2 regions of the Terribacillus jepli genome follow, and region 2 is predicted to be linked to the other one. Evidence: riboswitches for the same ligand, from Rfam matches in the RefSeq annotation. Region 2 holds a riboswitch; the other holds the start of a gene.
The links. Region 2 has a riboswitch for S-adenosylmethionine ahead of metK (methionine adenosyltransferase). Riboswitches for the same ligand answer to the same signal wherever they lie in the genome.
Positions count from the first base shown of each region.

Region 1: it holds a riboswitch for S-adenosylmethionine, as region 2 does, so the genes downstream of both, AB1K91_RS16660 (LLM class flavin-dependent oxidoreductase) here and metK (methionine adenosyltransferase) in region 2, are expected to answer to the same signal.

Region 1 is NZ_JBFEGH010000017.1:58,154-62,560, reverse strand. It holds gene AB1K91_RS16670 (CAP domain-containing protein) at 396-1,217, shown strand; gene AB1K91_RS16665 (DnaJ family domain-containing protein) at 1,290-1,661, shown strand; SAM riboswitch class I at 1,674-1,775, shown strand; gene AB1K91_RS16660 (LLM class flavin-dependent oxidoreductase) at 1,853-3,217, shown strand; gene AB1K91_RS16655 (S66 family peptidase) at 3,236-4,261, opposite strand; gene AB1K91_RS16650 (arsenate reductase/protein-tyrosine-phosphatase family protein) at 4,387-4,407, shown strand, end outside.
Region 2 is NZ_JBFEGH010000002.1:9,958-14,364, reverse strand. It holds gene AB1K91_RS02365 (hypothetical protein) at 1-57, shown strand, start outside; gene ytkD (RNA deprotection pyrophosphohydrolase) at 85-561, shown strand; gene pckA (phosphoenolpyruvate carboxykinase (ATP)) at 605-2,188, opposite strand; SAM riboswitch class I at 2,377-2,481, shown strand; gene metK (methionine adenosyltransferase) at 2,664-3,863, shown strand; gene asnB (asparagine synthase (glutamine-hydrolyzing)) at 3,999-4,407, shown strand, end outside.

The DNA.
Region 1 (4,407 bases), on a different contig from region 2:
GACATAGTTCATTTTATCACCTGGTATAGAGGTGTTAAAGAGATACCTTTATCCTAATTTGGCAGATTAAACTAATAAGTTTAGGAAGAAAGAATTATAGGAAGAGAGAGTACTAAGTCAATTTACAGATAGATTACAAATAATGAGGGATTGTTACAAAAACTAGGAAGGAAAAAAGGTGTCAATCCTAATTTATAACCAATAAATAGAAAGATGACTGTTTATTACTAGTTTCAGAGCAGGAGGAGCGGGTATGATTTCGCGTAATATCCAACTTTTTGCTGGATTGTTCAGGGATGAGTGCCAATTGGAAAATCCAGGCTGCAATATTACACAAAAACCCATGCTATGATGTTGCTGCAACAGAAAACACACATCTCGAAAGGAGCAACATCATGTTCAAGAAAGTATTAGTAACAACACTATCTACAGCTATCCTAGCAGGTGGCGCTTTGGCAGGAACAGCTAATGCTGCACCAGCACAACCAACTAAAGAAGAAGCTCAAGTGCATGTAGCACAAGTAGTGAAAAGCGGATCTTTCTCTTCTATCGAAGATTTAAATAAATGGGTGAATGACTATCTATCAGCTTATAACATTAACATTAATGTTGATAGCTTGCTAGCGAAGTATAATAAGCAACAGCCTGCTCAACAAGAGAAAGCACAAACTCAAGCACCTAAGCAAGAAGAAGCAAAAGCACCTGCTTCTAATAAAAAAGAGCAAAAAGAAGAAAAAGCTGATGAGCAAGCAACTGAACAAAAAGCACAAGCTCCAGCACAAAAACAAGAAACTGCTTCTGACAGCAAACAAACAGAAGACAAGCAAGCTACTGAAGGCCTGAGTGCATTCGAACAACAAGTAGTGGACTTGACTAACAAAGAGCGTGAAAAAGCTGGTCTCAAGCCGTTGAAAGCAGACGCCGAACTAAGCAAAGTAGCACGTGCAAAATCCCAGGATATGGCGGACAAAGGCTACTTCGATCATAACAGCCCGACTTACGGTTCTCCGTTCGACATGATGAAATCTTTCGGAATCTCTTATAAAACTGCTGGTGAAAACATCGCCCAAGGTCAAAAGACTCCAGAAGAAGTCGTGGAAGCTTGGATGAACAGCCAAGGTCACCGTGAAAACATCCTAAACCCTGATTACACAAACATCGGTGTAGGTTATGTAGAAAACGGTAACTATTGGACACAGCAATTCATTGGTAAATAATTCAGATTATTGTATAATGAAAAGCAACCGATTGTGAATCGGTTGCTTTTTTTGCATTTTTGGAGGGATTGTATGGATCTGATTTCGCTGCTTGCGGAAGAAAGGATAAAAAAGGCGGAAGAAAGTGGAGAATTCCGCAACCTTCCTGGTACAGGAAAACCTTTGGTACTGGAGGATTTATCCGGTGTACCAGAGGATATGCGGATGAGCTATAAGGTTCTGAAGAATGCCGGCTATATCCCACCTGAAATGGAGCTGCAAAAAGAAATTGTAGCACTGCGCGATTTACTGCGTGCTTGTACGGATGATTCGGAGCGAGCGGATTATCGGAAACGGATCAGCGAAAAGGAGATTCAATACGAAGCATTGCTTCAGAAACTCAAGAGAAATTCGCCAAGTGCACTGAATCAATACCGGGAACGGATTGAAAACAAACTAACATAATCACATAGTATTTTCTTATCACGAGAGGTGGAGGGACTGGCCCTTGGAAGCCTCGGCAACAGGCAGGGATGCACTGTGCCAATTCCAGCAGACGACAAGTCTGACAGATAAGAGGAGCTTTTACCTTGGATAAGGAGCCTCTTCTGTAAAACGGAAGAGGCTTTTTTACATATGCAGAGGAGTGGAGAATGATGACGAAACAAATTATCTTGCAAGCATTTGATATGACATCCGCTATGCACAATGCCCATGGTTTATGGAAGCATCCGGAGAACAGACGGCATCGGGAATACAAGTCGCTGGACTACTGGGTCGAGCTTGCGCGTCTTTTGGAAAAAGGAAAGTTCGATGCAGTGTTTTTTGCTGATGTGCTTGGTGTTTATGATGTTTATGGAGGGGATGAAAAGGCAGCATTGCGTGACGGGGTCCAAGTGCCGCTGAATGATCCAGCTTTTGCTATCCCGGCTATGGCAGCGGTGACAGAGCATCTTTCCTTCGCTGTCACAGTCAGTACATCGTACGAGCAGCCATTCCATAATGCACGAAAATTCTCTACGCTCGACCATTTGACCAAGGGTCGTGTCGCTTGGAATATCGTTACATCTTACTTGCCGAATGCGGCCCGGAATTTCGGGCTGGAGAAAATGGTCAAGCATGATGAACGTTACAGAATAGCCGAGGAATTCCTGGAGGTTTCCTATAAATTGCTTGAAGATAGCTGGGAAGAGGATGCGGTTGTGTCGGATCCGGCAAGAGGTGTGCTCGTGGACCCGGAAAAGGTACATCGTATCAAGCACAAGGGCAAATACTTCTCAGTCGAAGGACCGCATGTCAGTGAACCGTCACCGCAGCGCACGCCAGTGCTTTACCAAGCCGGTACTTCTGAAAAAGGACGGGAATTCGCAGCCAGGCATGCTGAATGTGTATTCGTTGGCGGACCTACACCAGAAAAGATCAATTACTATATCGAGGATATCAAAACGCGGGCAGAAGCGTATGGCAGAAGCCGTGCTGAAATCAAAGCATTCACTTTCCTGAATGTGGTCGTTGCCGAAACGGAAGAGAAAGCGCAGGCGAAATATGAGGAAATCAAGAAATATTGGAGTGCAGATGCAGCCAAAGCCCAGTATGGCGGATCGACTGGTTATGACTTAGCTTCCTATGAAAATGAAGATGAATTGTTCACATACAAGCATACAGAACAAGGGCAATCGCGGGCTGCGTATTTGACAAAGGATGCTGCTAAGCCCTTCACTGTCAAAGAAATACAGGAGAAATTCAGCAAGCCGGCTGAGATGGATATCATCGTCGGGAGTCCTGAACAGGTGGCTGACAAGATAGAAGATCTCTTTGTGCGAAGCGGGGTCGATGGCTTCAATTTGACGCATTACATTACGCCGAAGGACTTGGTAGACTTTGTTGAATTAGTCGTGCCAATCCTGCAGAAGCGAGGATTATACAAAAAGGAGTATGCAGAAGGAACATTCCGGGAGAAATTATATGGACATCCGCATCTTACCGGGGCGCATCCGGCGAAACAAGGAAAGAGGAGCTGAAGCATCAGCTCCTTTTTTCTATTCCAGATAAGTCAAAATGCCATTGCCTTCTTGATAAGAGACTGTTGCCAAAGCGCCATTGATCATCGTTAACTGCGGCGGCATATGTCCAATATCTGTATCATAAATGATCGGCAATCCGATTTCATCGGCGAATTCATGGATCATTTGCTCCACGGTGTAATCTTCTGAAGGTGTGCTCCGGGCGGGTCTGCCGAATAATACACCGCTTGCCCGATCGAACCAGCTGTGTTCTTTCAGATGCCAAAGGTTTCGGTACGCTTCGGCTGATGCCCAATCAGCCCATTCCAGATAGATGATCGTATTTTCTTCAAATGTTTCACGCCATTTCTGAATAGGTGCGTATTTTGTTCCAGCGATGACGGTCAGCGTATTCAGACAGCCGCCGATCAATCGGCCGGTAAAAGAGACCGGTTGGCCTGTGGTGGATTTCCATTGCGTTTTACTGTCCAGATCAAATCCTGCTGCATCGTCCTGTGCGAATAGCTTATCCCAAGAGGACTGGTACATAGGCGAGGAGTACTGGACAAAGTTTTTACGAGACGGCGCTGATAAAACCTTATGCCATTGCTTTGTCGTTTCATCGAGTGCTTCCATATGCAAATCGAAGAAATTGGTCGCATGGGCAGTGGCGATGGTTGTTTGCAGGGTATAACTGCAGAGAAGTGTACTTGTATCGGAATAACCAATCAGCCATTTTGGTTTATTTGAAGCTAGTTTGTCCCAATCGAGCTTTGCTAATACTTGGACAAGCAGTTCTCCGCCCCATGGCGGCATGATGGCATCAATTCCGGGGTCGGTAAGGTAGCTCATCAGTTCGGTTGCCCGGTTTTCAGCGCAGCTGCTTCTGGCGGCTTTTTGAGTCCAGACGGTATCCCCTATGATCACATGTTGTCCCAGCTTCTCCAGCTGATCTTTAGCTTTATGTATTCGGGAATGGAGGGAAGCTGGGACTCCGCTGGATGGTGCTGTGATGGCAAAGGTGGAGTTGGGTGTGAGAGCAGTTGGAAAGATGGTCGACATCAGTATCATCCTTTCTTTTCCATATTATAGCATTGGTGTTCTGCTGTTTGAACAGATGTTCTGCGGGGAATGGAATAGCAGATATCCACACATATTCGCATTTATAAAACGAGGGAGTTGAGTGAATGATAAACGTGTTGTTTATT
Region 2 (4,407 bases):
GAGATCAAATTCTTGTATGACGGAGGCTGGAAGATCGCAGCAGTCAAATACTTGTAGGTTTGATGTGAAGAAGGCAGTGGGATGATGATTACGTTCAGGGATTACTATAACAATGAAGTGAAGATGTCTTTCGCTGATCATCCATTTTCTGATCAGCCTAAACATGTGTGGGTGATTTGCCGATACGGAAGCAAGTGGCTGCTCACACGCCATAAAGATCGGGGATTGGAGTTCCCAGGCGGCAAGGTAGAAAAAGGCGAAACGGCAGAGCATGCCGCCATGCGGGAAGTGATGGAGGAGACTGGTGGCGTTGTCCAGCAGTTGAGATATGTCGGTCAATATTTTGTAGCCGGCAAAGCGGGGCATATTGTGAAAAATGTCTATTACGCCATTATCTCGGAACTGAAGAAGAAATCCAATTACTTGGAGACGTATGGACCAGTGATGGTGGAAAAGTTTCCTTCCCACCTGGCACAGCATGCAGAATACAGCTTCATGATGAAAGATAAAGTGCTACCCAGTGCACTGCACCACATAGATCAACTCGAAAAAACGATGTAAAGAACTGCCCCGAAAGACAGCTGTCTCTCGGGGCAGTTCTCTTTTATTTGTATAGCGGACCCGCTTGGCGTACCGCGTCGTCAATAAAATCAAATTTTGCAAAATGCTGATGGAACTTAACAGCCAGTTCCTGCGCTTTTTCCTTGTAGGCTGTTTTATCTTCCCATGCATTCTCCGGCATCAGGAGCGCTTTAGGTACATCAGCGATGGAAACAGGAACATGCAGGCCAAAAATGGGATCTTGGATTGTATCGACATCGCGTAACTCCCCACGAAGTGCTGCCTGTACCATCGTTCTTGTATAAGCAAGCTTCATCCGGGAACCCGAATGATAATCTCCGCCGGTCCAGCCAGTATTGACTAAATACACTTCTGCCTGATGCTCGCTGATTTTGTCACCCAACATATCAGCATATACGGATGGTGCCAGCGGCAGGAAAGGGGCTCCGAAGCAGGTAGAGAATGTCGCTTCCGGTTCCGTCACACCACGCTCCGTGCCAGCAAGTTTGCTCGTATAGCCGCTCAAGAAATGGTACATTGCCTGTTCGGTCGTCAGCTTGCTGATCGGAGGCAGCACGCCAGTTGCATCCGCAGTCAAAAAGATGATCGTTTTGGGATGGGGCGCCAAGCTTTTCGGTAAACTGCCCTTGATATAGTCGATCGGGTAGGCAGCACGTGTGTTTTCTGTAACGGAGCCATCTTCATAATCACAAATGCCGGCTTCATCAACGGATACATTTTCAAGGATTGTTCCGAATTTGATCGCACCATGGATTTCAGGCTCTTTTTCTGCGGAAAGATTGATGCACTTTGCGTAACAGCCGCCTTCGATATTGAAAATGCCATCTGGTGACCAGCCATGTTCATCATCCCCGATCAAAGGCCGGTTCGGATCGGCGGAAAGCGTCGTCTTACCCGTTCCGGATAGACCGAAGAATAGAGCAGTATCGCCATCTGCACCTACATTGGCAGAACAGTGCATCGGCATGATTTCCTGCTGCGGAAGCAGGAAGTTCATTACAGAGAAGATGGATTTTTTCATTTCACCGGCATATTCCGTGCCGCCAATCACAATCATACGCTGTTTGAAGGAAACGATCACAAAAGCTTCCGAATTGGTGCCATCGACCAACGGATCAGCTTTTACGCCTGGAGCAGAGATGACAGTGAAAGAAGGCTTATGGGATGCCAGTTCCTCATCACTCGGCCTGATGAACAGCTGATGGGCGAATAAGTTATGCCATGCGTATTCGTTGATCACCTGTATCGGCAGGTGATAGCGTTCATCGGCTCCTGCAAATCCCTGGAATGAGAATACTTCTTCTTTTGCCTGCAAATGATCGACGACTTTGCCTAACAGATGATCGAAAGTGGCTTCACTTATTGGCTGATTCACTTTGCCCCAGTCCACCTTGTTTTCAGAAAGTTCATCTTTGACAATGAACTTATCTTTTGGAGAGCGGCCGGTATATTTGCCGGTAGCTGCCCGCAAGGCACCTGTTTCTGTCAAGCGTGCCTCTTGGCGGGACAATGCCGCCTCAGTCAATTGAGCCGCAGATAGGTTCCTTTTCATATTGGATTGGTTGCGCAATTCCTCTAACGCTGTTACTGCGTGCATCATTCGCATATAGATCCCGCCTTTTGAATTGATTTTAAATTAGTATAACGCATTAAAATATTAATACATACTATTTTGATTTGCAATCATTAGCCGAGAATTAGTTGACGGATAATTCCGATAAGATTTGTCGGCAATTGCAGGATTTGGTTGACTTCTGAAGGCTGTTTCGATAACATAGTTGCGAACGGAAAACACTCTTATTCAGAGTAGGCGGAGGGACAGGCCCTAAGAAACCCGGCAACCGTCACATTTGTGAAATGGTGCTCAACCTGAGCAAGGGATACCTTGAACGATAAGAGAGGGAATAAGCCAGCCTTCTGTTATGATGGAAGGTTTTTTTCATGTAACGGCTTAATAATAGAAAAAGAACAATACTTGCTGTAGTGTTCTTTCACCTTCACCCATTATCAAGTTTCTTAATAACATACTTGGAAAGAGTAAAACTTCCGTATTAATCGTAGTTGAAGGGGGATTTGGCAGAATGACTGCTAATCGTCGATTATTTACCTCAGAATCCGTTACTGAAGGCCACCCGGATAAAATCTGTGACCAGATTTCGGATGCTATATTAGATGAAATCCTATCCAAGGATCCGAACGCCCGTGTAGCTTGTGAAACGACAGTTACGACTGGTCTTGTACTAGTAGCTGGCGAAATCACAACGAACGCTTATGTAGATATCCAAAGCATCGTGCGTAAGACAATCAAGGAAATTGGTTATACACGTGCTAAATACGGCTTTGATGCCGATACATGTGCAGTGCTGACAGCAATCGATGAACAATCACCCGATATCGCAGGCGGCGTCGATCAAGCGCTTGAGGCCCGCGAAGGTTTGATGACTGATGAAGAAATCGATGCCATCGGTGCTGGTGACCAAGGATTGATGTTCGGGTATGCCAGCAATGAAACACCGGAATTCATGCCGCTGCCAATCTCATTGGCTCACCGTCTTTCCAAGCAATTGGCGAACATACGCAAAGAGGAAGTCGTGGATTACTTACGCCCGGATGGGAAAACACAAGTAACGGTGGAATATGACGAAAACGATCAGCCTGTACGGATTGATACGATCGTCATCTCTACACAGCATCATCCTGAAGCGGAGCAAGCACAGATCCATGCTGATCTAAAAGAGCTTGTGATCAAACCTGTTGTGCCAGCAGAGCTGCTAGACGAAAATACGAAATATATCATCAACCCGACAGGCCGTTTCGTTATCGGCGGTCCGCAAGGTGATGCTGGATTGACTGGCCGTAAAATCATCGTTGATACGTATGGCGGTTATGCACGCCATGGCGGCGGTGCATTCAGCGGCAAAGACGCAACGAAAGTGGATCGTTCCGGCGCTTATGCGGCGCGTTATGTGGCGAAGAACATCGTTGCAGCAGGTCTTGCGGATAAATGTGAAGTACAGCTTGCTTATGCAATCGGTGTGGCTGAGCCCGTTTCCATCAGCATCGATACTTTCGGAACAGGCAAACAAACCGAGGAAGCATTGGTCAAAGCAGTACGCGAGCTATTCGACCTTCGACCTGCCGGCATCATCAAGATGCTGAACTTGCGCCAGCCAATCTATAAAGATACTGCTGCGTACGGTCACTTCGGACGTACAGATAAAAACTTCCCTTGGGAGCGGACAGACAGAGCAGTGCAGCTGGAAAGCTATACATTCGCATAATCAACTGTAAAAGCAAGAGCGGCATCTTCCGCTCTTGCTTTTTTTGCGTCGGCGCCCATAATCTTCCTTCAAGAACCGAATTGTTTTATGCTATAATTAATGGCTAGAAGTAATGAAAGAGAGGCTAATAAGTAAATGTGTGGTTTGATTGGCGTCATCAGAAAAAACGTAAAACAACTAACGCAAGCTGATAAGGATAAATTCAAACAACAGAACAACATCATCACGCACCGTGGCCCGGATGATGAAGGATATTACCATGACGAGCATGTATCATTCGGTTTCCGCCGTTTGAGTATCATTGACATCGAGGCTGGTGTCCAGCCGCTAAGCTACGATGATGAGAAAATTTGGATGGTGTTTAACGGAGAAATCTACAATTATGTAGAACTTCGTGAAGAATTGCTGGAGAAAGGTTCTGAGTTCAAGACAGAATCCGATACCGAGGTCATCGCAGCGATGTACCATACATACGGAGCGGAAGCATTCAAGGAGCTTCGCGGTATGTTCAGCATTTTGATCTGGGATAAAGAAAAGAAGACAT